DNA from 3 places in the Pseudorhizobium halotolerans genome. Region 3 is predicted to be linked to each of the others. Evidence: riboswitches for the same ligand, from Rfam matches in the RefSeq annotation. Region 3 holds a riboswitch; each other region holds the start of a gene.
The links. A riboswitch is a leader RNA that binds a small molecule or an ion and turns the genes downstream of it on or off. The one in region 3 is predicted to bind thiamine pyrophosphate.
Positions count from the first base shown of each region.

Region 1 (10,611 bases), on a different contig from region 3:
CAGGCGACGCTTGTCCTTGCCGGCGTGTCGCTCATCCTCTGCTCGGTAATCGGCCTTCTCGCAGGTGTCGTCTCGGCCGTTCGCCAGTTCGGCTGGGCCGACAGGGTGATCACCTTCCTGGTGCTTGCCGGCATATCCATGCCGTCCTTCTGGCTCGGCCTGATCCTCATTCTGCTATTCGCTGTAAAGTGGCGGTTACTGCCGGCGAGCGGCATGTATGCGATCTATGGAGGCGGTGACCTGAAGGACCTTCTGCTCCACCTGATCCTGCCCGCAGCAACCCTTGCCGTTGTCGCCGCCGGCGTCATCGCCAGGCTGACGCGCGCTGCGATGCTGGAGGTGCTCCGCCAGGATTTCGTGCGCACCGCCCGCGCCAAGGGGCTGCCGGAACGGCAGGTCATCTACCGCCACGCCTTTCGTGCCGCGCTCGTCAGCGTCATCCCCGTCATCGGGATCCAGGCCGGCTTCGTGCTCGGCGGCGCCGTCTACATCGAAACCGTGTTCCAGTGGCCCGGTATCGGCGCCATGCTCGTGAATGCGATCTCTACCCGCGACATACTCCTGGTCCAGGGCGGGGTCCTCGTCGTCGCAGCGAGCTATGTCCTCTTCAACCTCGCGGCGGACATTCTGCAAACCATGCTTGACCCAAGGATCCGCTCATGACCGACAGTCTGATGGTGGTGCCGGCGCCGAAGGCGGGGTCGCAGCGCATTTCCTCCTGGAGCCTGCTCCTCCATAACCGACTTGCGGCCATCGGGCTGTTCCTCCTGGCACTGCTCGTGCTGGTCGCGCTCCTGGCGCCGGTCCTGCCGCTGCCCGATCCGAATGCGACGGCACCGGCGGAGCGGCTGCGACCCTTTCTCTTCGAGGGCCACCTTCTGGGCACGGACGAGTTGGGGCGCGACATCCTCAGCCGCCTCATCTGGGGCAGTCGCGTTTCCATGACCGTCGGCTTTTCGGCGACGCTGGTCGCGGCGGTGATCGGTTCGGCAATCGGCCTCGTCTCCGGCTATGCGGGCGGCCGCACCGACAACCTGATGATGCGCGGCATCGACATGCTGATGGCCTTTCCCTACATCCTTTTGGCGCTTGCAATCGTTGCGGTGCTGGGGCCGGGGCTGATGAACGCGCTCTACGCGATCGCAGTCGTCAACATCCCCTTCTTCGCCCGCAACGTCCGGGGCGTGACCCTGGCACTGTCCCATGCGGAGTTTGTCGATGCAGCACGTCTGTCCGGCAAGGGCCATGTCTCCATTCTTTCGACCGAGATCCTCCCCAATGTCCTGCCGGTGATCGTCATCACCATGTCGACGACTGCAGGATGGATGATCCTGGAAACGGCAGGCCTCAGCTTCCTCGGCCTCGGCGCGCAACCGCCCCAGGCGGACCTGGGCTCAATGCTCGGCGAAGGCAGGGCGCAGCTCTTCACGGCGCCGCATGTCTCCGTCGTGCCGGGGGTGATGATCTTCCTGATCGTCATCAGCTTGAACGTCCTAGGTGACGGCATCCGCGACGTGCTTGACCCACGTCTGCGATCGGGTGCGCTTCTTCGCCCCGGACCGCGCACGGCAGTCGATCCCGCTCGCGCAAGGCCACCGTCCGGCAAGCCGGATGCCGTGCTGGATGTCCAGGGGTTGGAAACAGGCTTCACCCGCAACGGGCACTATTCGGCCGCCGTGAAGGACGTCTCGCTCCACCTTCGGCCGGGCGAGTGCCTGGGATTGATCGGCGAGAGCGGGTCGGGGAAGAGCGTGACGGCCCTGTCTGTCATGGGGCTCGTGAATTCCCCGCCCGGCATCATTCGCAACGGCGCAATCTATCTCCATGGTGAGGACGTTCTCGCCATGCCGGAGACGAAGCTGATTGCCTGCAGGGGAAGCCGGGTTGCCTATATCTTCCAGGATCCGCTGACGACGCTGCATCCGATGCATCCCATCGGCCGGCAGGTGGAGGAGGCAATCGCCGCCCATCAGAGGCTGGACCGCCGTTCCCTTCAGGAGCGCAGCATTGCGCTTCTCGAGCGGGTAGGCATTCCGGAGGCCGGCGAGCGGGCAAGGCATTTCCCCCATCAGCTTTCCGGCGGGCAGCGCCAGCGGGTCGGCATTGCCATGGCGCTCGCGAATGATCCGGATGTCATCATTGCCGACGAGCCGACCACGGCGCTGGATGTCACGGTCCAGGCGCAGATCCTCGATCTGCTAAGGGACCTGCAGAAGGAAAGGGGCATGGCGCTTCTGTTCATCACCCATGACTTCGGCGTGGTGGCGGAGATCTGCGACCGCGTCGCCGTGATGAAGGACGGTGCGGTGGTGGAGATGGGCGAAACACGCGCAGTGCTAGCCAATCCCCAGCACGATTACACGAAGCGGCTGATCGCCTGTGTTCCGGAGATCGGGCAGGGGAAGACCTTCCTGGAACGCGTATCGGTACTCTTCCGGCCGGAGAACCGCGCATGACGGAGAAGGCGCTCGAGGTTCGCCACCTGATCAAGACCTTCGGAGGCGGTCGTTCGCTGTTCGGCGGCAGGCGCCACATGGTAACGGCGGTGGATCACGTCTCGCTCGCGCTGCGGAGCGGAGAGACGCTTGCGGTTGTGGGCGAAAGCGGCTCGGGCAAGAGCACGCTCGCCCGTATGCTGGTTGGGCTCGAACAGCCGACCGCGGGCGACATGATGATTGCGGGTCAAGACGCGGGTAAATTGCGTCGACAGGGTGCGCGCGCCTTCGGTAAGGTTGTCCAGTACGTCTTCCAGGACCCGGTCGCCTCGCTCAACCCGCGCAAGACGATCGGCGAGATCCTGGAGACGCCGTTGAAACTGCTGAGCGGCTACGGCGCAGACAAGCGGCGGGCGCGGATGGCGGACCTCATGGATGCGGTCCAGATGCCGGCCGACACCCTGAGCCGCTATCCTCACGAGTTCTCGGGCGGACAGGCGCAGCGTATCGCCATTGCACGGTCGCTCGCGGCCGAGGCGCAGATCCTCATCCTGGACGAGCCGGTCAGCGCCCTCGATGTCTCTGTGCAGGCGCAGGTCCTGCTGCTCCTGCAGGAGTTGAAGCAGAAGTTCGGCCTGTCCTACCTGTTCATCAGCCACGACCTCGCGGTGGTGGAGGCGATAGCCGACCGGGTCGCCGTCATGCGCTCGGGACGGGTGGTGGAACAGGGGCCCGTCGAGGCCCTGTTCGGCAGCCCGCAGGATCCCTACACCCGGCAGTTGATCGGTAGCGCTCCGAGGATGCGCAGGACCGGCCCTTGAGGCCTCAGGCAACTGCGTCGCCGTGGTTGTGCCGTTGAAGTCGTCCGCGTCGACTATCGTCCTACGGCATAGGCCTGCATCAGCCGTGGTGTCGCCGCTGCGCGAAGAAGCCCGTCCTCGTCACGCCTTGCAGCCGTCAGGCGTCCCACCGTCCACGGGTCGGCCACGGTGACCTTGTGACCTCGGCGCCGCAGCTCGTCGAGGACATCCGCGCCGATATTGCGTTCGACCATGATCTCGCCCGGGGAACTTGTGCGCGGATAGAAGGAGCCCGGAAAGTGCGAGGTGTGGAAAAGAGGCGTGTCGATCGCCGCCTGCAGGTTCTTTCCGTGATGGACATACCGGAGAAAGAAGGGCAGCTGCCACTGATCCTGCTGGTCGCCGCCGGGAGTCCCGAAAGCAAGGGTGGGCCGACCTTGGTGAAGGGCGAGCGACGGCGTAAGGGTCGTGCGCGGCCGCTTGCCGGGCGCAAGCGATGTCGGCAGGCCGGGTTTCAGCCAGAACATCTGCGCACGGGAATTCAGGGCGAAACCGAGGCCGGGGACGATCGGTGACGACTGCAGCCAGCCACCGGATGGCGTCGTCGAGACCATGTTGCCCCACCGGTCGATGACGTCGATGTGGACGGTGTCGCCCCGCTTCTCCGACAGGTGTGCCATGGTCGGCTCGTAGACGGCGCCCTTGCCGCTCATCTCGTCGAGCATGGCAAGCGTGAGGTCGTACTGGTTTTCGTAGCCGGGAACGCGCCCCGGACGCAGTTCGTGCGACGCCTGCGCCCCGATCAGCTTGCGGCGCTCGCTGTTGTAGGTGTCCGACAGCAGATGGTCGATCGGCACTTGGGAGAAGTTGACGTCGCCGTAGTAGACTTCCCGGTCGGCGAAGGCGAGCTTCATCGCTTCCACCAGGGTGTGCACGAAATCGGGTCCGGCCGGATCCATGGACGCGATGTCGAAACCCTTCAACAGTGCCAGCGACTGCAGCAGCACCGGGCCCTGTCCCCACGCGGCGGTCTTGGCGATCGTCCAGTCGTGGTAGTCGTAGGTCTGCGGCTTCTCGATGGTTGCTTCCCAGCCTGCCATGTCCTCCGCCGTCAGGACACCTTTGTGACGTTGCCCGCTGGCGTCCATCACCTCTGCGGTCTCCAGGTAGTGGTCGATCGCCTCCGCAACGAAGCCGCGATAGAAGGCGTCGCGCGCGGCCTGGACCTGCTCCTCGCGACCGGACTTGGATTCCGCTTCGGCAATGATGCGCTTCCAGGTCTCGGCGAGCACCGGGTTCCGGAAGTTGGAGAGAGGCTCGGGAACCGAGCCGCCCGGCAGCCAGGTCTGGTAGGATGTCGGCCACTCGTTCTCGAAGAATGTTGCCATCCCCTTGATCGTCGCGGAGACGCGCGCCAGTACGGGATGCCCCTGCTCGGCATAGTAGATGGCAGGTTCCAGCACCTCGCGGACTGACATGGTGCCATAGTCGCGAAGCATCAGCATCCAGCCGTCAAACGCGCCCGGGATGACCGTCGCGAGCAGTCCGTCGCCAGGGATCAGCCGCAGCCCTTCTGCGGTGTAGTGCTCGATCGTGGCCCTTCTCGGCGCGGGCCCCTGGGCGCATATGACCTCGATCCTGTCGCGCTTCTTCGAATAGATGACGGCCGGCATGTCTCCGCCGGGTCCGCACAGGTGCGGCTCGACGACCTGCAGCACGAAACCGGCGGCCACGGCCGCGTCGAATGCATTGCCGCCCTTCTCGAGGATGCTCATGCCGACCGCGGAGGCAATCCAGTGGGTCGAGGTGAAGACGCCGAAGGTGCCGAGGATTTCGGGGCGGGTGGTGAATTCAGTCATCAGGAAGTCCCTGTCTATGTCATGCCGCGCGCCGATCGAACGAATGTGCAGCCCATAGGGGCGACTTTGAAGCTGCACGCTTCGACGTCAACCTTTTTCGTTCGGTCTTGGGTGACACTGGCGTGCCGTCCGTCCCTCGCGGGGATCGGCGACGGAACGCCCTGCCGTAAAAAGACGTAGGCTAGGCCTCGATCTCCACGTCACCCATAGGGCGGGAGCAGCAGGCGAGGATGAAGCCATCATCGATCTCGTCGTCGAGGATGCCGCCATTGTGATTCATCTCGACCTCGCCAGCTAGCTTGCGGACCTTGCAGGTGCCGCAGAGGCCGGATTCGCACGCTGCGGCGATACGCACGCCCGCAGCACGGGCCGCCTGAAGGATCGTGTGGCCCGGCTCGCAGGCCCCCTCCTTCCCGGAGGCCGAGAAGAGGATCCTGCTCGGTTCCACACCGCGATGGGGGTCGGCGGTGGCAATCGGCGGTGGCGGCGCAACCGGGTGAAACGTCTCCTCATGGTAGTGGCCCATGTCGAAGCCGGCACCCGAAAGCGACTCGCGAACTGTCGCCATGAATGGCTCAGGCCCGCAGCAGAAGACGGTGCGGTCGAGGAAATCGGGCGCCAGCAGCGCGATCTTTGCCTTGTCGATACGCCCCTTCAGTCCCGACCACAGCTGTCCGCGCGACAACTGCTCGACGATCAGGCCGAGCGTGAATTGCGGCATGTCGCGAGCCCGTGCCTCCAGTTCCCAGCGAAAGATGATGTCGTCGGGCGAGCGGGCGCAATGGAGGAAGGTGATGTCGCTGTCGGGCGACCGGTCGCCGAGGTCACGCGTCATCGACATCATCGGCGTAATGCCGGACCCGGCGGAGAGGAAGAGATATCTGTCGCCTGGATGGCGCGCATAGGAGAAGTCGCCCTGCGGCCCGAAGGCCTTCAGCGCCATGCCCGGCCGCAGATTGTCGAACATCCACCGCGTGCCGAGCGATCCCTTCTGTGCCTTCACGGTGACTGAGACCGTATACGGCCGAGAGGGACTGGAGGACAGCGTATAGGTCCGCATCAGCGGCTCCGGTCTGGCCGGGATCTCCAGGGTCAGGAATTGGCCGGGCAGGTAGCGGAACCAGACGCCCGGCCGGTCGGGCCGGAAGGTGAAGGTCATCACGTCAGGAGCTTCCGGCGTCACGGCGACGCACTCCAGCCGATGTTCCCGGTCCGACCAGGGGCGCATCTCGTCGATGTGGCGATAGGTCGGCTGCACCATGTTCATCTCATGCCACCGCCGAAAGCGGCGCCGCCCCACCCTGCAGGCGATTTGTCATGAAGGTCGTGTACCATTCTACGAACTGCATCACCCCGCCCTCGTGCTCGGGCGAATAGGGACCGGGCTCGTAGGCGGGCGAGCGGATGCCGAAGGCATTCTCCTCGACGATCCGCCGGTCCTGGTCGTTCGTCATGTTCCAGACATGCGTCAGTTCATTGAGATCGTAGTCCACTCCCTCGACTGCATCCCTGTGCACGAGCCATGTCGTCGTGACCGCCGTCTCCTCCGCCGATAGCGGCAGGACGCGGAAGGAGATCGCGTGATCGACGAGGATGTGGTTCCAGGTCGTCGGATAGTGGAAGAGCAGCATGGTCCCGATATGCGAGGTCGTCACTTCGTCCGACAAGGGCCGACGGACGGCTCTCCTGCCCGTCATCGTGTAGCTTTCGGCATCCTGGATCAGCGGCATGCGGGCGGTGCGGAACTGGCCCGAAGCGTCGATCCGGAATTCGCTGGGCAGCCCGGCCGCCTCGCAGCGTGCCCAATGCTCTGCAATGACCGGATCGTCTTTTGCGCCCTGGACGCCGGTGGCGCTCGGTGCCTCCGGATAGGTGCGGCAGAGTTCCGGATGGTTGCTGGCGCAGTGGTAGCATTCCCGGTTGTTTTCCCAGACGAGCTTCCAGTTGCCCTTTTCGATGATCGTGTTGCGATGGGCGACCTTGGCCTCCCACAGCCGGTGCGGCTTCATGTAGGGCTCGATCGAAGCGCGTACCGGTGCAAAATCGGTGGGCGTTGCGGCGAGGCAGACGAAGATATAGCCGGCGACGCTCTCGCAGGAGACAGGCTTCATCCCGAACTGTGCCTTGTCGAAGTCCTCGCCCATCTGCCGCGCGAACACCAGCGAGCCGTCGAGATCGTAGGTCCACTGGTGATAGGGGCAGACGAGCCGGGCAGATGCGCCGCGTTCCTGCGTGCAGACGCGATGGCCGCGATGGCGACAGGTGTTGTGGAATGCACGGATGACGCCGTCCTTGCCCCTGACGATCACGACGGGATAGTCGCCGACCTGGACGGTGAAGTAGTTGCCGGCGCGGGGAATTTCGCAATCATGTCCGATGAACAGCCAGTCCTTGTACCAGATCTCCTCGAGATCGACCCGATGGAAATCGGGATCGATGTAGAAGGGCTGTTCAAGGCTGAATCCGTCGGCTCGCGCCTTGAGCCGGCGAAGCATGTCGTCGCGCGCATCCATGTTCTTCATCCCTTTGCGGGACCGTTGGATGGCTTAGCTGCGCATCGGTCGCCTGTTGGCGCCGTCGCCCGATCGCCCACCGCAACAAGTCGCTCCGTATCGACTTTGGGCCGGTCATTCTCCATTCGATGCAACAACTGGTGCGGCGCCGAACACCTGCAGGCTAGCAGAGGAGGAGCCGTCCCGAGATGTTCTTCCGCGACATCGCCACTGCGCAAACGGAACAGTCGGACAGATCAACGATTTCCTCTCCGGTTCCGGCTCATCCTGTGGTATCGGCAAGGCGGTCGCCACGGAGGACGAGGATCGAGCCTTCTGATCCCGTCCGGAATGCGCGACATCAACTGGAGGATCAGCATGCCGACACCACCTTTCCGCGCCGACCATGTCGGCAGTCTTCTTCGCCCGCGCCCGATTGCCGAGGCACGCGCCGCCCGCGCCGATGCGGCGACCCTGCGCGCCATCGAAGACGCGGAGATCCCGAAACTCATCAAGATGCAGGAAGAGGTCGGCCTGAAGGTTGTCACCGACGGCGAAGCGCGTCGCGCCTTCTGGCATTTCGATTTCATGGGCATGCTTGACGGCATGGACATGGAGACCCGCGGAGAGGGCGTGCAGTTCCACGGCACGCAGATCCCGCCGGTGCATCCGGTGATCAACGGCAAGCTCGGCTTCCCGAAGGACCACCCAATGCTCGAACACTTCACCTTCGTGAAAGACCACACCAGTGTCTGCCCGAAGATTTCCATTCCCGGTCCGTCCTGCGTGCATTTCCGCACCGACCCGGCCGACGTCCGTCCTGCCGAGTACAAGGATCCAGACGTGCTCTTTGCGGATATCGCCGAGACCTATCGTCAGGCCGTTGCCGCCTATTACGCGGCCGGCTGCCGCTACCTGCAGCTCGACGATATCTTCTTCGCCTATCTCGGCGACCCGAAGCAGCGCGAGCAGCGCAAGGCCATGGGGCAGGATCCCGACTGGTTGATCGACCGCTATGCCTGGATGCTGGAAGAGGCGATTAAGGATCGTCCGTCCGACATGGTCATCGGCATGCACATGTGCCGCGGCAATTTCCGCTCAACCTACGCTGCCACCGGCGGCTACGACGCAGCCGCCGACGCCATCTTCAACAAGACCAGCGTCGATATCTATTTCATGGAATACGATACCGACCGTGCCGGCGGACTGGAGCCGCTGAAGCTCCTGCCGAAGGGCAAGAAGCGAATCATGGCTGGTTTCATCACCACGAAGACGGCGGAACTGGAATCGATCGACTGGCTGCGCAAGCAGTTCGAGGCGGCCTCCCAGTACGTGGACATGGATCAGCTGGGAATTGCACCGCAGTGCGGCTTCGCATCGACCGAGCACGGCAATGCGATCACCGAGGAAGACCAGCGGCGCAAGCTCGAGCTCGTCGTGAAGACCGCGCAGACGATCTGGGGAACAGCGTAAGGCTGTCCGCGAAGGCGGGCCCGACCGTCGAGGGCGGGTCTGCCGATCTCTTTGGCATGGAGGGTAATGAAGTCGGCACGCCTGAGCGTCGGCTTTGGACCCGGATTGACATGTCCGCGTGGTTCATGAAACATGGCGGTATTCCGAGGGGGGCATCGTAACGGTGCTGAGATGGCGGTGAGCCGGACCCTTGAACCTGATCCGGGTCATACCGGCGTAGGAACGGAAACGGCCTTTCGGCGCCAATTCTCTTCTCCGCTCTGCCTGGATCTCCGTGATTGACGTCGGGAGATCGAACCATGCCATACTCTTCAAGACCTAGCCCTCGGACAGGACGCCCGCCAGCCGCCTCATCGATGCGTTAGGTCGAGCCATGCCACCCCGTCACATGGGGATGGGACTCGTCGGGCTGCTGGTGCTCTGGCAGGCCGGCATATGGCTCTTCCATCCCCCGGCCTATATCCTGCCGCCGCCGGCGGACGTCCTTGCCGCCTTCGCCCGCCAGGGCGGTTTCCTGCTTCGCAACAGCCTGGTCACCATCGCCGAGATCGCCATCGGGCTCGCCTGTGGCGCCGTTCTGGGTGCGCTCGCGGCGCTTGCCGCCGCCGCCTTCCCCCGTGCCGGCCGGCTGATCTGGCCGGCCGTCCTGGTGCTGCAGGGGCTGCCGGTCTTCGTGCTGGCGCCGATCCTCGTGTTGTGGTTCGGGTTCGGGATCGCCTCCAAGGCCGTCATGGCGACGATCATCATCTTCTTCCCGGTCGCCTCCGCCTTTGCTGATGGCCTGCGCCGGACCGAACCTGCGATCCTCGATGCCGTTGCGCTGACCCGGGCGACCCATTGGCAGACCCTTCGCTACATCCGCGCGCCCCTGGCTCTGCCGGGCCTGATCTCGGGCCTTCGCGTTGCCGCGCCCCTTGCGCCGATCGGCGCCGTGGTCGGCGAATGGGTCGGGGCGTCGGCCGGGCTTGGCTTTGTCATGGTGCAGGCGAATGCCCGCATGCAGACCGACATCGTCTTCGCCGCCATGGTCCTTCTTGCCGTGCTCACCCTCGTGCTGCGGCTTGCGGTCGATGTCGCGACAGCCCGCATCATCCCATGGGCGCCGGAAGTCCACCACACCGATCCAAGATAGTTAGCCGGAGAAACATTCATGAGAATACATCTTCTTTCCTGGGCCGTCGCTGCCATGCTTGCCTGGCCGGTACCGTCCCACGCCGCCGATCGCCTGACGGTCATGCTGGAGTGGTTCGTCAACCCGGACCACGCTCCCATGATTGTCGCGCAGCAGAAGGGATTGTTCGAAGCGGCAGGCCTTGATGTGGAACTGATCCCGCCTGCCGATCCGTCCTCCGTGCCGCGACTGGTTGCGGCAAGACAGGCGGATGTCGGTGTCCATTATCAGCCGAACCTCTATCTGGACCACGCGGCCGGTCTGCCGCTCGTCCGCTTCGGCACGCTGGTGGAGACGCCGCTGAACACGGTGACGGTGCTCGCGGATGGTCCCGTCAAGACGCTTGCGGACCTCAAGGGCAGGAAGATCGGCTTTTCTGTC
Region 1 covers NZ_CABFWE030000011.1:314,186-324,796, reverse strand. The annotation lists gene FN060_RS16930 (ABC transporter permease) at 1-663, shown strand, start outside; gene FN060_RS16925 (dipeptide/oligopeptide/nickel ABC transporter permease/ATP-binding protein) at 660-2,456, shown strand; gene FN060_RS16920 (ATP-binding cassette domain-containing protein) at 2,453-3,256, shown strand; gene FN060_RS16915 (gamma-glutamyltransferase family protein) at 3,310-5,094, opposite strand; gene FN060_RS16910 (FAD-binding oxidoreductase) at 5,276-6,361, opposite strand; gene FN060_RS16905 (aromatic ring-hydroxylating oxygenase subunit alpha) at 6,363-7,607, opposite strand; gene FN060_RS16900 (5-methyltetrahydropteroyltriglutamate--homocysteine S-methyltransferase) at 7,965-9,059, shown strand; TPP riboswitch at 9,196-9,299, shown strand; gene FN060_RS16895 (ABC transporter permease) at 9,433-10,191, shown strand; gene FN060_RS16890 (ABC transporter substrate-binding protein) at 10,210-10,611, shown strand, end outside.
Region 1: another riboswitch for thiamine pyrophosphate. It lies ahead of FN060_RS16895 (ABC transporter permease); the one in region 3 lies ahead of thiM (hydroxyethylthiazole kinase).

Region 2 (10,611 bases), 200 kb from region 3:
CTTCGACTCGACGCCGCCGGGACTAATCGCGGCGCAGTCCGGAGTTCCGCGGCAGCCCTACCCCGCTGCAAAAAACGAGACGGACGGAGAGATCGCAACCGCGGAGGCCATCGATCGGGGTGCCGAGCGTCTGGTGCTTGCCGGCGCGCTCGGCGGCGAGCGAAGCGACCATGCCCTGCAGCATGTCTTCCACGCCCTCAGCCTGGCGGAACGCGGGATTGAAGTGCTTCTGACCTCCGGCGCCGAAGAAGCCGTCCCCCTGCTTCCCGGACGCCGCCTTCTGGATCTGCCGGCAGGCTCCCTGTTCTCCGTCATCGGGTTTTCCAAGCTGGAAGGCCTCGACATCCTCAACGCCCGTTATCCGCTCGAAGACTTTTCCTTGCCCTTCGGCTCGTCGCGGACAGTTTCCAATGTGGCCGAGGGTCCGGTTGCCTTCGCGCTTAGGCGCGGGAAGGCAATGATCTTCGCCCGCCCCTACGATCTGACAGGAGCCTGAACCGTGGCACCTCCCATCCTCAAACTCGACGACATCTTCCTGAGCTTCGGGGGCACGCCCCTTCTCGCCGGCGCGGGACTGCAGGTGGAGCCGGGCGACCGCATCTGCCTCGTCGGCCGCAACGGATCCGGCAAGTCAACCCTGATGAAGATCGCGGCCGGTCTGGTCGAGCCGCAGTCCGGGGAGGTATTCCGCCATCCGGGCGCCACCATACGATACCTGGAGCAGGCGCCGGATTTTGGGGATTACCGGACGGTACAGGCCTATGCCGAAGCGGGTCTCGGTCCAGGGGACGATCGCTATCGCGTCACCTACCTCCTGGAGCATCTCGGCCTGAGCGGCGAAGAGGATCCGAACCGGCTGTCGGGAGGCGAGGCCCGGCGGGCGGCGCTCGCCCGCGTCATGGCGCCGGAACCAGACATCCTGATGCTGGACGAGCCGACGAACCATCTCGACCTGCCAACAATCGAATGGCTGGAGGAGGAACTGAGGAAGACGCGGAGCGCCCTCGTCCTCATCTCGCACGACCGACGATTCCTTGAGAAAGTATCGACGGCGACGGTTTGGCTCGATCGCGGCACGTCGCGACGTCTCGATCGCGGATTTTCTCATTTCGAGGCCTGGCGCGACGAGGTCCTGGCGGCAGAGGAACTGGAGCAGCACAAGCTGGGCAAGGCGATCGAGCGCGAGGAGCACTGGCTGCGCTACGGCGTGACGGCCCGGCGCAAGCGCAACATGCGCCGGCTGGGAGAACTGCAGACGATGCGCGCCGCCTATCGCGGTCACAAAGGTCCGCAAGGGTCAGTCCAGGCGGCGGCATCGGAAGGTCGGGAATCCGGAAAGCTGGTGATCGAGGCAGAAGCGATCACCAAGAGTTATGGAGACCGGCTTATCGTCGCGCCCTTCTCCATCCGCGTACACCGGGGCGACAGGATAGGCCTTGTGGGACCCAACGGTGCCGGAAAGACGACGCTATTGAAGATGCTGACGGGGCAGCTCGATCCGGATACGGGAACGGTGCGGCTCGGGACAAATCTCGAAATCGCCACGCTGGACCAGAAGCGGGAGGATCTCGACCCCGAGGACACGCTTTCCCACTACCTCACCGACGGGCGCGGCGAAACGCTTCTCGTCAATGGTGAGCAGCGTCACGTCGCGGGCTATATGAAGGATTTCCTGTTCCAGCCCGAGCAGATCCGCACTCCGATCAAGAACCTTTCCGGCGGCGAGCGGGCACGGTTGATCCTGGCGCGGATCATGGCCAGGCCGTCCAACCTGCTGATCCTCGACGAGCCGACAAACGATCTCGACATCGAGACACTGGATCTGCTGCAGGAGATCGTCGCCGGCTACAACGGCACTGTCATTCTGGTCAGCCACGACCGCGACTTCCTCGACCGGACGGTCACCTCGACCATAGCACCCGCGGATCCGGAAGCGCCGGACGGGCGCTGGATCGAATATGCCGGCGGGTACTCCGACATGCTGGCACAACGCCGCGGCGTCCAGGAGGAAAGGCGGCGTTCCGAACGCCAGGCAAGGGAGAAGACGGAGACGTCGACGCCGGCCGATGAGGCGCCGAAAAACCGCGGCAAGCTGTCCTTCAAGCAGAAGTTCGCGCTGGAAAACCTGCCGAAGGACATCGCCAAGGCTGAGGCCGAGGTTGCCGCCCGGGAGAAGCGAATGGCGGATCCCGACCTTTTCACGAAAGATCCGGCAGCCTTCACCGCGCTCGCATCTGAACTGGAGGCGCTACGCAAGCGGCTCGCAGAGATGGAAGAGGAATGGCTCGAGCTTGAAATGCTGCGCGAGGAGTTGGAGGGGTGACGTTAACCATCTGTTATCCATGAAACGCACTTGAAACCCGTCAACCTGTCACAATGCGGAACAATGACGGCAGGTGGTCGTTCGGGTGGCAGTATCGATGCGGCACGGCCGGGATCGGTACGAAGCGGCACCGAACCATCAGGAGCATCCGATGCTGACAAGTGTAACGAGTGGTTGGCAGACCCCGGTCTCTGAGGAACATCGCGTCCTGATCGTGGAAGACGAGTTTCTCATCGCCTTGGACGTGGCTGATACGGTCGAAGCCATGGGCTTGAAGGTCGCGGGCCTCGCCAATGGCCGCAACCCCGCACTCGCACTCGCCCAGTCTGCCGACATTGCCCTTGTCGATGTCAATCTAGCTGACGGCAAGACTGGACCGTCGATCGGCCGCGAACTTGCCGAGAAATATGGCGTTGCCGTCATCTTCATGACTGCCAATCCTGAAGAGATCGAAGCCGGAAGCTATGGACCGCTCGGGGTGCTGACGAAGCCGGTAATGCCGCATGTGATCGAGCAGACGATCGGCTATATCCTTGCAGGCCGAACGGGAGGTCATGCTGAACTCCCGCGCGAGCTTCGCGTCCTTCAAAGCGCCCACTGACGCTCATTGAGCAACCATGGACGGCGCTTGCCAAGCGCCGGATCGATCGCTACATCTCTGGCCGATCTAACGGGGTGCCACTTCGTGGCTGAGAGGCTCTCGCCAACCCGCAGAACCTGATCCGGTTAACACCGGCGGAGGGATTAGACGGCGTCGATCAGCCCCTCGTCCTTTCTGCCAAAGAGGAGGCATTGATGCGGCTCTCGGCACTTTCGCTTATCATAGCGGCGATGACCGCTTCGACGCCGGCCATGGCTCAGGAGCGCAGCCTGACCGTCTACACCTATGAGAGCTTCACCGCCGAATGGGGGCCGGGGCCAAGGGTCAAGGAAGAGTTCGAGAAATCTTGTGCCTGCCGCGTCAACTTCGTGGCGGTCGCGGATGGCGTCGCACTTCTTTCGCGGTTGAAGCTCGAAGGCGAGAATAACGAGGCCGACGTCGTTCTCGGTCTCGACACCAATCTTGCCGATGAAGCCAAGGCCACTGGCCTGTTCGAAAGGCATGCACTGGATACAAGTCCCATCAGCGTGCCGGGCGGGTACGGGGACGACGTCTTCATCCCCTACGACTACGGACATTTCGCCGTCATTTATGACACTCAATCGATCGCCCCGCCGGCCAGCCTGAAGGAGCTGGTCGAGGGCGACCCTTCGGAAAAGATCGTCATCCAGGATCCGAGAACCTCCACCCCAGGCCTCGGTCTGCTTTTGTGGATGAAGTCGGTTTACGGCGAGGAGGCCGAGGCGGCGTGGGCAAAGCTTCGTCGACGCATCCTGACGGTCACGCCGGGCTGGTCTGAGGCCTATGGATTGTTCACCAAGGGAGAGGTCCCGATGGTTCTCTCCTATACTACTTCCCCTGCCTATCACATGGTGGCCGAGGACATTGATCGGTACCAGGCAGCGCCCTTCTCGGAAGGCCACTATATCCAGATCGAGGTCGCAGGTCTGTTGCGGACATCGGAGAACAAGGACCTGGCGCGCCAGTTTCTCAAATTCATGATGTCGCCGGCCTTCCAGAACATCATACCGACCACCAACTGGATGATGCCGGCCGGCCAGACGAGCGAGCCCTTGCCGGAAGCGTTCGACCGCCTCGTCCAGCCGGAAAAGACCTTCCTCATGGACTCCGCGGACGTGGCGAGAAACCGGCAGGCCTGGATCAATGAGTGGCTGGTGGCGATGAGCGGACGCTAAAGCTCTATGCTGACGAGACGGGAGCAGCAAACTGCAATCGGGGCAGGTATCGTCACCTTCGCAAGCGTCGCTGCCTTCATCGGTCTTGCCACCTATTCCCTCCTTGCCGCGGCGCCAGACGCTGGCGGCAAGGCGCTCTGGACAGCTTACACGGCGCGCGTGCTGCGGTTCACGCTTCTTCAGGCAGGGCTCTCCACTTTGCTGTCTATCGGTCTGGCGATTCCGGTCGCACTGGCGCTGGCGCGGCGGCCGCAACTTCCGGGCAGGCTCTGGATCCTGCGGCTGATGGCGCTGCCGATGGGTCTGCCCGCACTCGTCGCTGCCCTCGGCCTCATTACGATCTGGGGGAGGCAAGGACTGGTCAATTCACTTCTCCTGCGTGGCGGACTCGACGAGCCGGTCACCATCTACGGTCTTGGCGGCATCCTGCTCGCACACGTCTTCTTCAACCTGCCTCTCGCATGCCGCCTGATGGTGGCCTCGCTCGATCGGCTGCCCGGAGAATACTGGATGCTGGCCGCGCAGCTGGGCATGCGGCCCGTTGCCATCTTCCGGTTCGTCGAATGGCCTGTCCTCTTGCGGGTCCTGCCAGGCATAGCCGGTCTAATCTTCATGCTTTGCGCAACCAGCTTCACGCTCGTTCTGGTACTGGGCGGAGGTCCGGCTGCGACAACCCTTGAAGTTGCGATCTACCAGTCACTGCGCTTCGATTTTGATCCTGCCCGTGCAGTTGGACTGTCACTGCTGCAGATCGGGCTGACGGCCATGCTCCTGATCATCCTGTCCCGGCTGCCTGTGACTGATGACCGATTGCCGACCAGCGGCCACCGCGTTCGACGCTTCGACGGCAAAGGAGCCGCGGCGCAGGCATGGGACACTCTGGTCATCGCCGTCGCCACAGCTTTCGTCCTGATGCCACTGCTCGCCGTTCTCCGGGCGGGGATCCAGGCAGACCTCCCGCGCCTCGTGGCGAGCGACGCCTTCCAGCGGGCGCTGGCAACGAGCATGCTGATCGCGCTGTCCTCAGGCCTGCTGGCGGTGATGGCATCGGCCACACTCATCGATGCGCGCCTGGCGATTGCCGACCGAAGGAATGCCAGCGTCCTGCTGCGGGGTTTCTCTGCCATTCTGGATGCCACTTCCTTTCTTGTTCTCCTAGTCCCCCCCGTCGTGCTTGGGACGGGCTGGTTCCTGCTTCTGAGGCTTTCGGGCTCAGCATCGCTATGGGTTGCGTGGATGGTCATTGCAATCAACGCGCTGATGGCAATCCCCTTCGTCATCAGGGTGTTGGAGCCGGCAATGAAGGAGCACCGCGACAGTTCCGTGCGACTGGCAGCAAGTCTGGGAATCGGTGGCTGGCCCCGCGTCTGGCGCATCGACCGACCGGTTCTGACGCGGCCGGCGCTCCTGGCGTTCTCGTTTGCAATGTCGCTCTCCCTTGGAGATCTGGGAGCCGTTGCGCTCTTTGCCTCCAACGACTTCGTAACCCTGCCCTGGCTCCTCTACAGCAGCCTGTCCAGCTATCGTACGCAGGATGCCGATGGTTTGGCGCTTCTGCTTGCCGCGGCATGCCTTCTGCTGACGATCATCGGCACTTCAGGCTGGCGAATGAACGGAAAACATCATGCCCGCTGATGACGATGCGCCGGATATCCGCCTGGACCGCGTTGATTTGACCCTGGGAAACACACGATTCCACCTGGACTGCGACATTCCATCCGGAGCGATCACAGCGGTTGCCGGACCGTCCGGCGCAGGCAAATCTACCCTTCTGAACCTGGTCGCGGGCTTTGAGGTCCCCGACAGCGGTCGCGTCCTCTTTAACGGCCAAGATCTGACGTCCCGGCATCCATCGGAACGACCCGTGTCGCTGATCTTCCAGAACAACAATCTCTTCGGGCACCTGGACGTCTTTACCAACGTGGCGCTCGGGATCAATCCGTCCCTTCGCAGACTGACCCTAGGGGAGAGACAGGCCGTCGTCTCCGCACTCGATCGGGTCGGGCTCAGCGGGATGGACCGCCGGCTGCCACCGACGCTTTCCGGAGGCGAGCAGCAACGCGTGGCGTTTGCCCGCGCTCTTGTTCGCGAGAAACCGGTCCTGCTGATGGATGAACCCTTCGCAGCGCTTGATCCGGGGCTGCGGCAGACCATGGCAAGCCTTCTATCGGAACTGCACCGAGAAACGAAGAGCACGATCATCCTGGTGACGCACGACCGGGAGGAACTGCGACGCCTTGCGACCCATGTGATCTTCATGGAGGGCGGGAATGTGCTCGTGAACGCTCCGGTAGAAGATTTTCTCCGGCGACGCGACATCCCCGCCGTCGTTCAATTCCTCGCCAGCTGAAGCCTGTGCCACAATTTGGTCGTGGCACGGTGGCATCGCAGCAACAGCGTCTTTCTGCTTTGGCCGCCACAGGCTATCTGAACAAGAAGCACTATATTGGCTGAAGGAAAATCGCTAAGCCGGCGACAGGAGCGGCCGGCCTTGTTTACGGTGGGGCATACCCGATGGATGATCGGGAAGCGGGTCTGGATAATGACGAAGCCGAAATTGCTGACGATGATGCGTGAAGGGACGACGCCCCGCCGAGCCGGTACTGCGCGTGCGGCGAGGCATCTCGCTCTTCTGCTCGCAGGGGCTACCGCGCTCTCCGGCTGCCAGTCGATCCTCGACCAGGCCTACCAGCCGAATGTCGCCCCCTCGGAAAATCCGCAGATTGTCGATGAGGTCCAGAAGAACGACCCGCGGGCGCAGATGGGTGCGCGGGAACATCCACGGATTGTCGCGAGCTATGGCGGAGAATATCACGATGCGAAAACGGAGAAGTTGGTCGCCCGCATCGCCGGAGCGCTGACTGCCGTCTCGGAAAACCCCTCGCAGTCCTATCGCATCACCATCCTGAACTCCCCTGCGATCAATGCGTTCGCCCTCCCGGGCGGCTATCTTTACGTGACGCGCGGACTGCTCGCACTCGCCAATGATGCCTCGGAAGTGGCGGCCGTTCTTTCTCACGAAATGGCTCACGTGACCGCCAATCACGGAATCGAGCGTCAGAAGCGTGAGGAAGCGGAGGTGATTGCCAGCCGCGTGGTGGCGGAAGTTCTGTCCAGCGACCTGGCGGGCAAGCAGGCGCTGGCACGCGGGAAACTTCGCCTCGCGGCCTTTTCGCGGCAGCAGGAGTTGCAAGCCGATGTCATCGGTGTCCGGATGCTGGGGGAAGCGGGTTATGACCCTTACGCTGCACCCCGGTTCCTCGACTCCATGGCGGCCTATGCGCGCTTCTCTTCGGTCGATCCGGACAGCGATCAGAGCCTGGACTTCCTGTCGAGCCACCCGAATGCGCCGCAGCGCGTCGACCTCGCCCGTCGTCACGCTCGCGCACAAGGCATGGAAGGCACCGTCGGCGACCGCGGCCGGGACTACTATCTCGCGGGAATCGACGGGCTTCTCTTCGGTGACAGCCCGGAAGAGGGCTTCGTTCGCGGACAGACATTCCTGCACGGGAGCCTCGGCATACGCTTTGAGGTGCCGAAGGATTTCCAGATCGACAACAAGGTGGATGCCGTCCTTGCGACCGGCCCCGGCGAGACCGCGATCCGTTTCGATGGCGTCGACGCCGGTGAAACGACCAGCCTGACCAACTACCTCACCAGCGGCTGGGTCGCCGGTCTCAAGCCGGAAACGGTGCGGATGGCCAGCGTTAACGGACTTCCGGCAGCCACGGCCCGCGCTTCGGCGGAGCGTTGGGATTTTGACGTCACCGTCATACGGATCGATGACCAGATCTTTCGCTTCCTCACCGCCGTTCCGAAGGGTAGCCCGGCACTGGAAACGGTTTCCACCGTGCTGAAGTCAAGCTTCAGGAAGATGACGCCCCAGGAAATTGCCTCCCTCAAACCATTGCGTGTGAGGGTGGTAACTGCAGGCCCACAGGATACGCTTGCGACCATGGCGGCGCGAATGATGGGAACCAACCGGAAGCTGGACCTTTTCCGGGTGATCAACGCGCTCCCGGCTGGCACTGCAGTCTCGCCGGGTCAGCGGTTCAAGATCGTTGCGGAATAATCCCTTGGCAGCTTAGCAGGCTGCCATCTGGGGGTTCGCGGAGACCAGCGCCGACTTCAGCTTTTCCATGGCGCGGCTTTCGATTTGACGCACTCGTTCCTTGGAAATGCCGAGTTCAGCACCAAGCGCCTCAAGCGTCGCTCCCTCGTCCGTCAGCCGGCGAGCCCGGATGATCTTCTTCTCGCGGTCATTCAGCTTGGTGAGAGCTCCGTGTAGCCAGCGCATGCGCCGCTCCCCGTCAATCAGGCCGGAGACTTGTTCGTCGGGAAGGGGCTCGCCGCTTGCGAGCATGTCCAGCCGCTCGCCGCTGTCTGCATCGCCGGCTATGGAAGGTGCTTGAAGTGAGGCGTCATTGCCCGACAGACGGGCGTCCATGGTCTGAACGTCCGCGACACTTACGCCAAGTGCAGCAGCAATTTCCTCGTGGATAGCCCGCGATGTAAGGTTGCTGTCGCCCCGCGCGAGCTTCGCACGCAGCCGGCGAAGGTTGAAGAACAGCGCCTTTTGGGCCGAGCTCGTTCCACCGCGGACGATTGACCAGTTGCGAAGGATGTAATCCTGCATCGAGGCGCGAATCCACCAGCTGGCATAGGTAGAGAACCGGACATCGCGGGCCGGTTCGAAGCGGGCTGCCGCCTCCAGAAGCCCGACATAACCTTCCTGAACGAGATCACTCATCGGCAGGCCGAAGCCGCGGAATTTGGATGCCATGGCGATAACGAGCCGCATATGGGCAAGAGCGATCTGATTGCGGGCATCCTGGTCCTGGTCATCCTTCCACCGGACCGCGAGACTGCGCTCCTCGTCTCTGGCCAGATAGGGAGCTGACATTGCAATCTTAATCATATTGCGGTCGGCAGACATGGCTTTCATCGTGTCTTCTCCGTGACGTTGGCTGGCTTCGACAAGAATGACAGTCAGATGGTGCCGCGGCCGCCGCCACGATTTACCCACTCCGCCTTCCTCGTCCCCTCTTCGTTCCCAAGGGGCCTTGCCATCTCGCGGCTGGCCCCTATTTCCTGTTTTGAGGAGCGGTTCTTGAAGCGTCTGCAGACGCCACAATTGTCGCCGTTCCGGCGGGTTAACGTCCTGCGCGAGAAAAAGTTCCAATAAAAAACCCGGCGCAATGGCCGGGTTTTTTACAGCTGCGATGCAGCCGAAGCTTATGCGGCTTCGTCCTGGGACTCTTCTTCCTCAACGACCTTGCCGCGCTTCGGGCCCTTGGCGAGGTTTACCTCGACCAGACGTACGGCTTCCGTGTCGGACATCTTGTTGACCGCTGCAATCTCCCGCGCCATCCGATCGAGGGCAGCTTCGTAGAGTTGGCGCTCAGAATAGGATTGTTCCGGCTGGTTTTCCGCACGGTAAAGGTCCCGAACAACCTCCGCGATGGAGATAAGGTCGCCGGAGTTGATCTTGGCGTCATACTCCTGGGCGCGGCGCGACCACATGGTGCGCTTTACGCGGGCCTTGCCCTGGACCACCTTGAGCGCGCGCTCGACAAAGTCGGTCTCGGAGAGCTTGCGCATGCCGATGCTGACGGCCTTAGCCACTGGCACCTTGAGCCGCATCTTGTCCTTCTCGAAATCGATCACGAAAAGCTCGAGCTTCATGCCCGCCACTTCCTGCTCTTCGATGGCGGTAATCATACCTACGCCATGTGCCGGGTAAACGATCGCTTCACCGGTCTTGAAGCCCTGGCGTGCCGAAGATTTTTTCTGCTGGGTCGTCATACGTTTCACAAACTCCCTGTTACGCACCCGGTGTACGACCGGGGCCGGGTCAGGCAGGCCCGGATGAGACGGGGGAAACCGTCGGGTCACTCGATACTGGTCCGACCAACGTGCGCGAAAAGAACCTCCTCCGCGATAAACGACGACAAACACATTAGGGGAATGTCACGGAAACCGCGTCGGATGATCTGTAACTTTCGTGATGTTTTTTGGGCACACTTGTGCCGCTTGTGGAACAGTAATCCCTGTCTACCACAAAAAAGTGCGGAAATCAATTATTTGCTTTTATGCGCGCCATGACGGCACGCTGACCTAGCTGCACAAATGGAAGGCACACCCACTGCGCAGCACCAGCTTCAGTCGCCCTTTCCAGGCTCCGGCGAGAAATACTGATCGAACTTGCCAGGAACTCCATCCATTTCCTTGGCCTCTGGCATCGGCTCGCGCTTCACCGTGATGTTGGGCCAGATCTGGGCGTATTCGGCATTCACCTTCAGCCACTTATCCAGACCCGGCTCGGTGTCGGGTTTGATGGCCTCAGCCGGGCATTCCGGTTCGCAGACGCCGCAATCGATGCATTCATCCGGATGAATGACAAGGAAGTTCTCGCCCTCATAGAAACAGTCGACGGGGCAAACCTCCACGCAATCGGTATATTTGCAGCGAACACAGTTGTCAGTCACCAC
Region 2 covers NZ_CABFWE030000001.1:210,017-220,627, forward strand. The annotation lists gene FN060_RS01070 (thiamine diphosphokinase) at 1-496, shown strand, start outside; gene FN060_RS01075 (ABC-F family ATP-binding cassette domain-containing protein) at 500-2,323, shown strand; gene FN060_RS01080 (response regulator) at 2,475-2,924, shown strand; TPP riboswitch at 2,985-3,084, shown strand; gene thiB (thiamine ABC transporter substrate binding subunit) at 3,119-4,120, shown strand; gene thiP (thiamine/thiamine pyrophosphate ABC transporter permease) at 4,127-5,755, shown strand; gene FN060_RS01095 (thiamine ABC transporter ATP-binding protein) at 5,745-6,470, shown strand; gene FN060_RS01100 (M48 family metalloprotease) at 6,690-8,192, shown strand; gene FN060_RS01105 (RNA polymerase factor sigma-32) at 8,205-9,065, opposite strand; gene FN060_RS01110 (CarD family transcriptional regulator) at 9,356-9,925, opposite strand; gene fdxA (ferredoxin FdxA) at 10,282-10,611, opposite strand, start outside.
Region 2: another riboswitch for thiamine pyrophosphate. It lies ahead of thiB (thiamine ABC transporter substrate binding subunit); the one in region 3 lies ahead of thiM (hydroxyethylthiazole kinase).

Region 3 (10,611 bases):
ATTCGTGCCGATTGATCCCGACAAGATCGCCGCGATCGTAGTCACTGACGAGAAGGACAGCGCGTCAACCATCGAGCCGCAGGATGCCGACACCAGCGCGATCGCCTCGCATCTCATCCGTTTCTTCGAAGACGAGGTCGAAAAAGGCAGGCTGGACCTGACCCTGCAACCGCTGCAGGCTGGTATCGGCACAATTGCCAACTCCGTACTGACCGGTCTTGCCGATGGCCCGTTCCATCACCTGCGCATGTACAGTGAAGTGCTGCAGGACAGCACCTTCGATCTTTTCGATGCAGGAAAACTTGCCTTCGCCTCCGGATCCTCCATCACCCTTTCGACTGCGTGCGCTGACCGGGTCTTTGCGGACTTCCACAAGTACAAGGAGCACCTGGTGCTACGGCCGCAGGAGATCAGCAACCATCCTGAAGTCATCCGCCGGCTGGGGGTGATCGGCATCAATACGGCGCTGGAACTCGACATCTACGGCAATGTCAACTCGACGCATGTCAATGGCACGCACATGATGAATGGCATCGGCGGATCCGGTGACTTTGCGCGGAATGCCTTCCTGTCGATCTTCGTCACGAAGTCGCTCGCCAAGGAGGGCAAGCTGTCGTCCATCGTCCCCATGGTGCCACATGTCGATCACACCGAGCATGACGTCGACATCATCGTTACGGAGAACGGGCTCGCCGACCTGCGCGAGCTGGCGCCACGGGAGCGGGCAAGGGAAATCATTCGGAACTGCGTTCACCCCAGTTTCTGGGAAGCTTTGATGAGCTACTTCGAACGCGCCTGCGCACGCGGCGGCCATACGCCGCATCTCCTGGAAGAGGCGCTGTCCTGGCACACCCATGCCCAGGCGACGGGGACAATGCACAAGAGCTAGCGATTGTCGGCACCTTCTCAACAATTCGAGTGAAGGCATCGTCCGACCGCGCATTTAGCTGGTGGCATGGAGATGGTGCACGGGTCCATGGCCGGACCCCACATCGAGTTCCCCGGAACGACGGATCGCTGATGCGAGGTACAGCTTGGCCGTTCGGACGGCGGCCACGACATCATTACCCTTGCCCAGTTCGGCAGCAATCGCGCTGGATAGCGTACATCCCGTCCCATGCGTATTGGAGGTCTGGAACCGCCGCCCTTCAAGCCATGTCAGGCCCGTGGGATCGGCAAGGACGTCGGGACTTTCATCCTCCGGAAGATGGCCCCCCTTGACCAGCACTGACCGGGCACCGAGGGCTCTGAGCGCTTCCGCCTGTTCAGCCATCGTTGGGCGATCCCGCGCCTCTGGCTCTCCCAGAAGGGCGGCTGCTTCGGGAAGATTCGGCGTCACCACCGTGGCAAGTGGCAGGAGGCGATCCCGAAGCGCTGAGACCGCCTGTTCTGCGAGAAGCGAGGCGCCGCCTTTGGCAATCATCACTGGGTCGAGCACGATCGGCACGTCGGGCTGCCGGGACAGGATGTCGGCCACGGTCTCGGCGATTTCCGCATTTGCGATCATGCCGATCTTAACGGCATCGACGCGGACGTCGTCGAAAACGGCCCGGATCTGATCAGCAACGAAGCTGGCCGAAATTACCTGGACGCCGTAGACGCCTTTCGTGTTCTGCGCGGTGAGGGCGGTCACGACCGCCATTCCATAGGTACCGCGAGCCGCGAAGGTCTTCAGATCGGCCTGTATGCCTGCTCCCCCGGACGGGTCGGATCCGGCAATGGAGAGAATGTTCGCAATCATGGCCGCGCCCCTTCTGTTTCCTGGATCAGGGCACGGGCTGCACTGCGTGGATCGGGCGTACCGCAGACGGCGGAGACGACGGCAAGGCCGGCGGCTCCAGCGGCAATGACCGAAGCGGCATGCTCCATCTTCAGTCCACCGATCGCGACTGCCGGAACTGGTGAGACGGATACGATGTGGGCGAGACCGTCCAGGCCGATTGGTTGCTTGTGATCCGGCTTGGTCCCGGTGGCGAAGACCGGCCCAACGCCGACATAGTCGACGATACTCGGATCCACCTCGTGCGCTAGTTGCGCAGTCTCGACGGAAAGGCCAATGATCAGTTGATCGCCGATGGCAAGCCGCGCCGCAGCTGCCGACATGTCTTCCTGCCCGACATGCACGCCGTCTGCACCGATCTCGAGTGCGGCCTCTACGTCATCATTGACGATCAGCGGTATTCCGTATCCGGCCAGGGCAGCTTTGAGCGCCTTGCCTGTCTCGATCAGGCTCGTCCGGTCGGCGCGCTTGTCTCGAAGCTGCATCATGGTGGCGCCGCCTTCCGCGGCAAGGCGCGCAGTCTCGACCATACCCACCGAGCGGCAAAGATCGGGATCGAGGACGACATAAAGCGACAGGTCGAAAATCTTCATTCCGCTTGTATCCTTGCTTCAGACTCCAGCCTCTTCGGACCGATCGCCGCCAGCGCATCGAGGAACAGGGGTGGGAAAGAGCCTGGGCCCTCGGCCCGGTGGCTGGCATCCTCACCACAAACGGCGAACAACGTCATGGCGGCGACGGTCGCCTCCAGCGCCCGGCCCGGCGCGACGGCGGCGAAGGCTCCGGTAAGGCAGGTCAATGCGCAGCCCAGCGCGGTAACCTTCGGCATGAGCGTGGAGCCCCCCTCGATCCAAACCCGGCGACGTCCATCCGTGACGAGATCGATCTCGCCGGTGACGGCAACGACGCAGGCGAAGCGTCGGGCAAGATCCACGGCCGCCGTTTCTGCCGCCAAGCTGCTGTCACGGCTGTCAACGCCTTGTCCCCTGCTCTCAAGGCCAGCGAGTGCCATGACTTCCGAAGCATTTCCCCGGACGATGGTCGGCTGGAGCTCAAGGAGTTCGCCTACAACGCGACGACGAAAGCTCGTGGCATAGTGGGCGACGGGATCGAGGACCCAGGGCTTGCCTGTCTCCTTTGCCGCGCCGGCGGCACCTCTCATGCCCGGGACGTCAGCCGCCCACAGGGTGCCGATGTTGATCGTGACGGCCGCTGCAATTCGGGCAAACTCGGCAGCCTCCTCCTCGGCGCTGACCATCGCCGGAGATGCGCCGGCAGCGAGAAGGACATTTGCGGCAATGTTCATCGACACATCATTGGTGATGCATTGGATGAGCGGGTTGCTTGCGCGCAGCGCCTCCAGCAATGTCCCGCAACTGGAAGGAAAATCGGTCAAGAGAAACGCCTTTCTTCGTCCAGCGAGGGTAAGGCAAGGGCATCTCGACCCGCGACTCCCTCCGCCAGCATGATCTGGTTCAGGTTCAAAGGGTGCTTCTCAGCCCGCTTCAGCGGACGCCCCCGTCTGTTCGCAGCTTAGGAAGAATTGGGCCAGTTGTCACTCTCGAAAGCGTCCCGAACTGCACGGGGCGGGTGCGGCCCATGCTGGCTCGCGTCGGGCGGAGGTTGCTCCGGTGCACCTAGGGCGCGAGGCGGGACGAGAGCAGCGCGAAAGCTTCGTAAGGCGCGAGGCCAAGGGTCTCCCCAACCTCCTTAACCGGCGAGTAATTGCTGATCAAGGGACGACCGCGTCGGTGGAGTTCATCCGGAAGTTCGATCGTAATTGTGCGCGGAGTGAAATTGGCGATTACCAGCAGTTCCTCGTCGTCCAGCGTTCGCGTGTAGATGAAGACGTCGGGATGGTGATCCAGCCAGGCCTGATAGCGACCATAGACGATGACGGGATGCTGCTTGCGCAGCGAAACCAGCTCCCGGTAATGCGCCCAGATTGATCGATCGTCGGATACTTGGCTGGCTGCATTCAGCGTCGCGTAGTTGGGATTAACCTCAATCCACGGGGAGCCGGTCGTGAAGCCGCCGTGAGGATCGGCGCTCCACTGCATGGGCGTTCGCGCATTGTCGCGGCCGCTCTCATTGGCACCGCGGATGAAGTCCTCTGTCGAAAGGCCAGCCTCGACGTGCAGACGATGCATGTTGAGGGTTTCGATGTCCTTGTATTGGTCGAGGGACGTGAAGGAGACGTTCGTCATGCCGATCTCTTCCCCCTGATAGATGAACGGCGTGCCCTTCATCAGGTGCAGCACGGTCGCCAGCATCTTGGCCGATTCAACATGATAACCCGTGGCATCCCCATATCGTGACACGGCGCGCGGCAGATCATGATTGCCCCAAAACAGGGAGTTCCAGCCGTCTTCTGCCAGAGCATGTTGCCACTTGCCCAGAACGGCTTTCAGCTTCACCAGATCGACGGGCTTTGGTCGCCACTTGCCGTGGATCTCGTCCCAGCTCTGGGTGACATGTTCGAACTGGAAGACCATGGAGAGCTCCCTGCGCTCCCGTCCTGAGTAGAGCAGGGCGGAATCGGGCGTCGCACTCCAGGCCTCGCCGACTGTCAAAACGTCCCGCTCTCCGAATGTCTCGCGGTTCATTTCCTGCAGGTAATCATGGAGGTGCGGGCCGTCTGCGGTGATGCCGGCATCGACCTCCTTGCCGATCAGGTCGATTACGTCCATCCGAAAGCCGGCAATTCCGCGGTCGAGCCACCAGTTCATCATGCGGTAGATTTCGGACCTGACCTCCGGGTTCTTCCAGTTGAGGTCCGGCTGCCGCCTTGAAAACAGGTGGAGGTAATATTCGCCAGTGCGGGGATCGAGCGTCCAGGCGGAACCTCCGAAGGACGAGGTCAGATCATTGGGAGGGCCCCCATCGGCTGACGGCGGTCGCCATATATAGAAGTCGCGCAGGCGGCTTTCGCGCGAACTGCGGGACTCGACGAACCATGGGTGCTCGTCGGAGGTATGATTGACCACCAGATCCAGAAGGATCCCGATGCCGCGCTGACGCGCCTCGGCGACCAGTTTGTCGAAATCAGCGAGGGTACCGAATTCATCTGCGATGTTCTGATAATCGGATATGTCGTATCCGTTGTCGTCCATGGGCGACTTGTAGATGGGCGACAGCCATAAAACGGTGACGCCAAGGGACTGCAGATAGTCCAGCCGACCGATGATGCCGGGAATGTCGCCAATCCCATCGCCGTTGCTGTCGCAGAAGCTGCGCGGATAGATCTGGTAGACGGTCGCCGCGTGCCACCATTTTCGCTCGATGATCGAGAGGGACTTTGGCTTGTTCACAAGCTCTTTCATGGGCGGCTCCGATATCGACATCACGGTCCGCAACGCAGGATTGGCGGGCCGGTTCCCGTTTGCCGGAACATTGAGCCATCATGTCTGTTAGCCATACGACTTACTTACACAGGAGGTCGTAATGAACAGCAAACTCCCACCCGTCCCCGACGAGAACCGCAGCGACAAGGGCACCGGCGAGCGTTCCGCCGCCAGCCTTTCCAAGGGCAACCCCGTCGACCCGCGCGAAAAGAATTTCGACAAGCAGGGTCAACAGAGCAACAGCAAGGTGAACACCACTCATCAGGGTTACCAGCAGGACCGTTAGGAGCGTTGCATGTCTACATCGCAAAAGACGCCGGCCAGCATCCGGCAAGGAGGACCCGGCTCCTCGCACGAAAATGCCAAGGCGCCACTCGACTTGAAGAAGCCGCCGGCTGATCCAGACAATCGTTCCCGCAGCAAGGTCTCGGGCGGAGGTGGCGAGCATGACAGCCATCATACCCATGACTCAGTACGTAAAGGCGGCGGCAGCCACTAGACGACATGGGAACAACCGGCACCACGGATCGGTGCCGGTTTCTCCTGGACCATGCTCTATGCCGCTCGCGGCTGACCGATGTTATCGCAACAGACCTTGGCCGCCATCGACGTAGATCGGAACGCCGGTCACATGTCTCGCCCTGTGCGAGGCGAGGAACAGGATCACGTCAGCAACATCCATGGAGGCGCCCGGTTTACCCTCGGTCAGGGGGATGTCGCCCTCCGGCCATTCTACGGGAACGGCGGTCTTGCCTGGATTCCGAATGCTGGTGTTGTCATCTATCTCGGTGTCGATCTTGCCGGGGCAGACCGCGTTGATCCGTATCTTGTGCCTGCCCAGTTCGAGCGCGAGCTGCTTCGTTATGGCGACCTGTGCGGCCTTGGTGGCCGAATAGGCGGTGGCGCCCGGCGAACTGAACGTCCGGTTGCCATTGATGGAGGAGACGATGATGATCGACCCGCCACCGTGCGCTTTCATGACGGGAACGGTGGTGTGGAGCGTGAGATACGTGCCCCGCAGATTTACAGCGATCGTCTGATCCCATTCATCGGGCTGGAGAGTGTCGATGGGTGCCCACACCCCGTTGATGCCGGCATTGGCGACAACGATGTCGAGACGTTCGAAAGCATCGATCAATTCAGTTACCGCGCTTCTCATCTGCGCCTCGTCGGAAACATCGGCCTCGAGCACCACGGCCTGTCCGCCCTGACTGGTGATTTCTGTAGCAGCGTCTTCCAGATCCTTCCGCGTGCGTCCGAGCAAACCGACCTTCGCCCCTTGAGCGGCAAGGGTAATGGCTGAAGCCCGGCCTATTCCGGATCCGGCACCCGTCACAAGGGCCACGCGGGATTGCAGTTCCATATTGTCTCTCCATTTGCGCCCCATCGCTGGGGTGGCCACCTGTCAGTCACGCTTCCAGAAGCCGAAGCCCCTCCCGATATTTTTCGCCGTCGCCTCCCGTGCGCTCGGCAGTTGTCAGATTGTCCCTCAGGTCTGCGAGCTTAACCTCTCGAGCCAACGGATTTGCCGCCGCCCTCCTTACCAAGTCAGCGTGGGATTCTCCGTCCCTCCGGGTCAGAGCGTCCACTGCCGCCAGAACGACTGGCGCGAATCCCTCCTGCCGCAAGCGCTCGAGTGTCCATTCCGGGGCGTTCTCAGGGATGTCGTGGAGCCAAGCAATGATCTGCTCGACTTCGTCGGCGACGGATGCAGCAACACGGGCGACATGATCAAGCAAAGGTTCGCCGCCCTTCTTCACCCGGCCGGCAAGAGCCGCTTCCGCGATCTCGCGTGCATGTGCGACATCGGAGTTCATCGCCGGTCCTCGGCAAATTGTTCTGCAGTACCGATGGGGGGTAGCCAGTCCTCACGGCGCTTGATCCAGATCTCGTAGGTCGGCTCAAGATCCGTAGGGGCCATATCAAGCGAGCCAACTCGAATCTCGACTTCTCCCTCGCCCGGATTGAACATTCGCGAACCGCAGGTTCGACAGAAGCCCCGACCCTCAAAAACGGCCAGTTCGCCGCTGCTTTCGAACGCGTGCCCCGGCCATACGGCAAATGTCACGAAGCTGGAGCCGCTTTCCTTCCTGCAGTCGAGACAGTGGCAGAGACCGACCCTCAACGGCGGACCTTTCACTGAATAGGTGACTTCGCCGCAGAGGCAACGTCCGGAACGGATAATCATTCAGGTATCTTCCTTGATCATCAATGCGGATCGAGCCAACTCTTCCCCACTGTGAACGACCACATCGTTCCATTCGTTCCGCGACGCTTGCCCGTGGATACGCGATAACCCTTGGCTGCACGCGGTGGACCTTCTAAATGGCTAGGGCAGCATACGTCGGCATCCGCCGCCCCATGGAACTGCGAAAGGCTTCGGAACAATGACATCGATCCTCTGTGTGGCGCTCAACCCGTCAATCGACATCGCCAACGAGGCATCGAGAATAGTTCCCACCAAGAAGGTCAGGACGCGCAACCAGCGGCAGAATATAGGGGGCGGGGGCGTGAACGTCGCGCGCGTCCTTGCAGAGATGGGAGACACTTGCGAACTGCTGGTCATGGCGGGCGGCGCGACCGGCGAAGTCTTCCTCGACGCCGTCAAAAAGCTGCCCGTCAAACTCAACACCGTCAAGATTGCCGGGTCGACCCGGATCGCTTTCATGGTCAAGGACATGGAGACGGGGGAGGAGTTCCGATTCGTTCCGGAGGGGCCTGTGGTCTCACCGGCGGAATGCGAGGAGGTTCGCCGGTTCCTGGATACTGGTGCCTGGGATTACGTGGTGCTCAGCGGAAGCGTGCCGCGCGGAATGCCAAAGGATGAGTACGCGTCTATGGTGCGGCAGTTGGTCGGCCGCAATTGCAGGATCATCCTTGATACTTCTGGTCCGGCCTTGAAGGCAGCGCTGGACGTTGGAGGGCTTTTCCTGATCAAGCCAAGCCTCGACGAACTCGAAGGAATCGTCGGGCGCAGCCTGAGCCTGGAGGAAGCAATCAAGGTTTGCCAGGAATTCATCGCGAGAGGTTCTGTGCAACATGTCGCCGTGTCCCTGGCGCGAGAGGGCGCCGTGCTGGTCAGTGCGGAAGATCATCTCAAGCTACCCTCGTTCCAGGTGAAGGTGGGTTCGACGGTCGGCGCAGGCGACAGCTTCGTTGGTGGAATGCTTTGGGCGCTCATCCATGATTATCCGGTGCGGGAGGCTTTCCGGGTGGGTGTAGCCGCAGGAGCCGCGACCGTCATGAGCGAGGGCACGGACCTGTGCCGCCGGGAGGACGTCCTCATGCTCTACCAGCATGGCGAAGATGCTCTAGACTCAGCTGGGCTAATCTCGCCAAGAAGCGTGCAGAAGGGCCGCCAGCCCTGACATCACGTGAACCCCCGCCGACCTGATGCGTTGTGGGAGCAACGAACAACATCAGGAGCCGACCCGTGGACATCATTCGCATCTTGCTTGCCTTCCTGCTGCCGCCGCTCGGCGTCTTCCTCCAGGTTGGACTCGGGCTGCATTTCTGGCTGAACATCCTGTTGACGTTGCTGGGGTGGCTGCCAGGCATTGTTCACGCCCTCTGGGTCATCCTCAAGAAATAAGGCCCTTCCATCCGTCATCACCCATTTTTGAACCACCGCTGACGTCGCAGCGTCGCGGGCAGTCCATCCTGTGCTAATATTTGCGAAACGCAGGAACGGAGCCGCCATGCTTGCCACGCTTGCGATGCTTGTTTCCCTCTCGGGCGCAGCGGCCGGGGCGATTGCTGCGGAGAATGGCGGGGAGGTCGATGTGGAGCTGTTGCTGGCCGTCGACGTATCCCGGTCCATGGACTACGAAGAAGTCCGCATGCAGCGCGAAGGCTATATCGCAGCGATCCAGCACCCGGACTTCATCAACGCGGTCCGCGGCGGCCTGCTCGGGCGGATTGCTGTCAGCTATTTCGAATGGGCAGGCGTAGTCGATCCATCTTCCCGGATCGATTGGCAGACCATCGAGACTGCTGAAGACGCCAAGGCCTTTGCGGCCCGGCTTCAGGAGAGGCCGATCATCACCAACCGGAGAACATCGATCTCCGCCGCGATCGAGGAAGGTACGATCGCCCTCCTATCCAACCGCTATGCCGGAATGCGCCGTGTCATCGATGTTTCCGGGGACGGGGCCAATAACGTGGGGCAGCCGGTGGCGCTCGCCCGTGACAAGGCTGTCGCGGCAGGCATCGTCATCAACGGACTGGCGATCATGCTGCGTCCCTCGACCACCGTCGCTCTCGATCAATATTATGCTGACTGTGTCATCGGTGGACCTGGCTCTTTCGTGCTGCCGGTCCATCGCGTCGAGGATTTCACGACTGCTATCAGGCGAAAGCTGGTCCTGGAAATCAGTGAACGTGGGACATCCTCCGACCCTATACCGATCGATGACCCGCATACGGACTGTTTGGTTGGCGAGCGGCAGTGGCAGAACCTGTTCGACCGGTAGCAACTCGCCGCCTTTCGACGTCGCGTCCGGCAGGAGGGGCTAGATTTCCGCTGTTTCCTCCTCTTCCGAGCCGGAACCCAGAAGATCCCTCATTCGAGAGCGCACATCGCAACGCAGTCCGTCAGGGCGATACTCGAGGGTAACCTCCGCATCCAGTTGCTGCGACAGCACGCGCTCGATCATAACAGTGCCGAAACCCTCGCGCGACGGTTGATCGACTGTTGGACCGCCCTGCTCAGTCCAGGTAAAGGTGAAGGGTGAGTCGCCTTCTCCGAAGCGCCAGCGAATGTCTATCCGCCCAGCGTCCGTTGACAAGGCTCCGTATTTGGCGGCGTTGGTGCAAAGCTCGTGCAGCGCCATGGAAAGCGACAAGGCTATTTTCGAGGCGACCTCCAGATCGGGTCCGTCGATCGAGAAACGCGGATGCGCCGGATCCTCGAAAGGCTGTATCGCCGTCTCCACGGTGGCTTTCAGTGACGCGCTCTGCCAGTTCTTCGTCAGCAACTGATGGGCTCCCGCCATGGCATGCAGTCGGCGGAAGAACGCTTCGGAAGCTTCCTCCATGGATTGAGAAGATCGAAATGTCTGCCGAGCGACCGCCTGCACCATGCTCAAGATGTTCTTGATGCGATGGTCGAGCTCGCGGATCAGCATCTGCCGCATCCGGTCGTCCTTCTGCTGCTGCTCCCTGCGGAGGGCCAGTTCGTCCATGAAGGCGTCGATGGCGCCGCCAATTGTTTCAAAGGTCCCGTCGCCGCTCATGCCGGTACGGGCAGCTTCGTTGCCAGCGCGCCAGGCATTGATGGATCTAACGAGCTGGCGTGCGGGCCGGCGGATCAGCGCGTGGCCTGCCCACCAGACGACGAGGAATGGTCCTACGATCGCAAGCGCAATAACAGCCAAACCGAAGCGCGTGACTTTCCCCACCTGCTGGAGCCCGCTTTCCACCGACGTGCCGGCGCTGACGTAGAGGCTGTCCTGACCTGGATAGTAGCCGATTACGCGTCGCGTGCCG
Region 3 covers NZ_CABFWE030000001.1:407,951-418,561, reverse strand. The annotation lists gene FN060_RS01975 (succinyl-CoA:acetate CoA-transferase ScpC) at 1-889, shown strand, start outside; gene thiD (bifunctional hydroxymethylpyrimidine kinase/phosphomethylpyrimidine kinase) at 944-1,741, opposite strand; gene thiE (thiamine phosphate synthase) at 1,738-2,373, opposite strand; gene thiM (hydroxyethylthiazole kinase) at 2,370-3,176, opposite strand; TPP riboswitch at 3,216-3,310, opposite strand; gene FN060_RS01955 (glycoside hydrolase family 13 protein) at 3,418-5,103, opposite strand; gene FN060_RS01950 (hypothetical protein) at 5,225-5,410, shown strand; gene FN060_RS01945 (hypothetical protein) at 5,420-5,623, shown strand; gene FN060_RS01940 (SDR family oxidoreductase) at 5,705-6,487, opposite strand; gene FN060_RS01935 (HD domain-containing protein) at 6,534-6,941, opposite strand; gene FN060_RS01930 (GFA family protein) at 6,938-7,312, opposite strand; gene FN060_RS01925 (1-phosphofructokinase family hexose kinase) at 7,512-8,492, shown strand; gene FN060_RS01920 (YqaE/Pmp3 family membrane protein) at 8,558-8,716, shown strand; gene FN060_RS01915 (DUF1194 domain-containing protein) at 8,823-9,596, shown strand; gene FN060_RS01910 (sensor histidine kinase) at 9,636-10,611, opposite strand, start outside.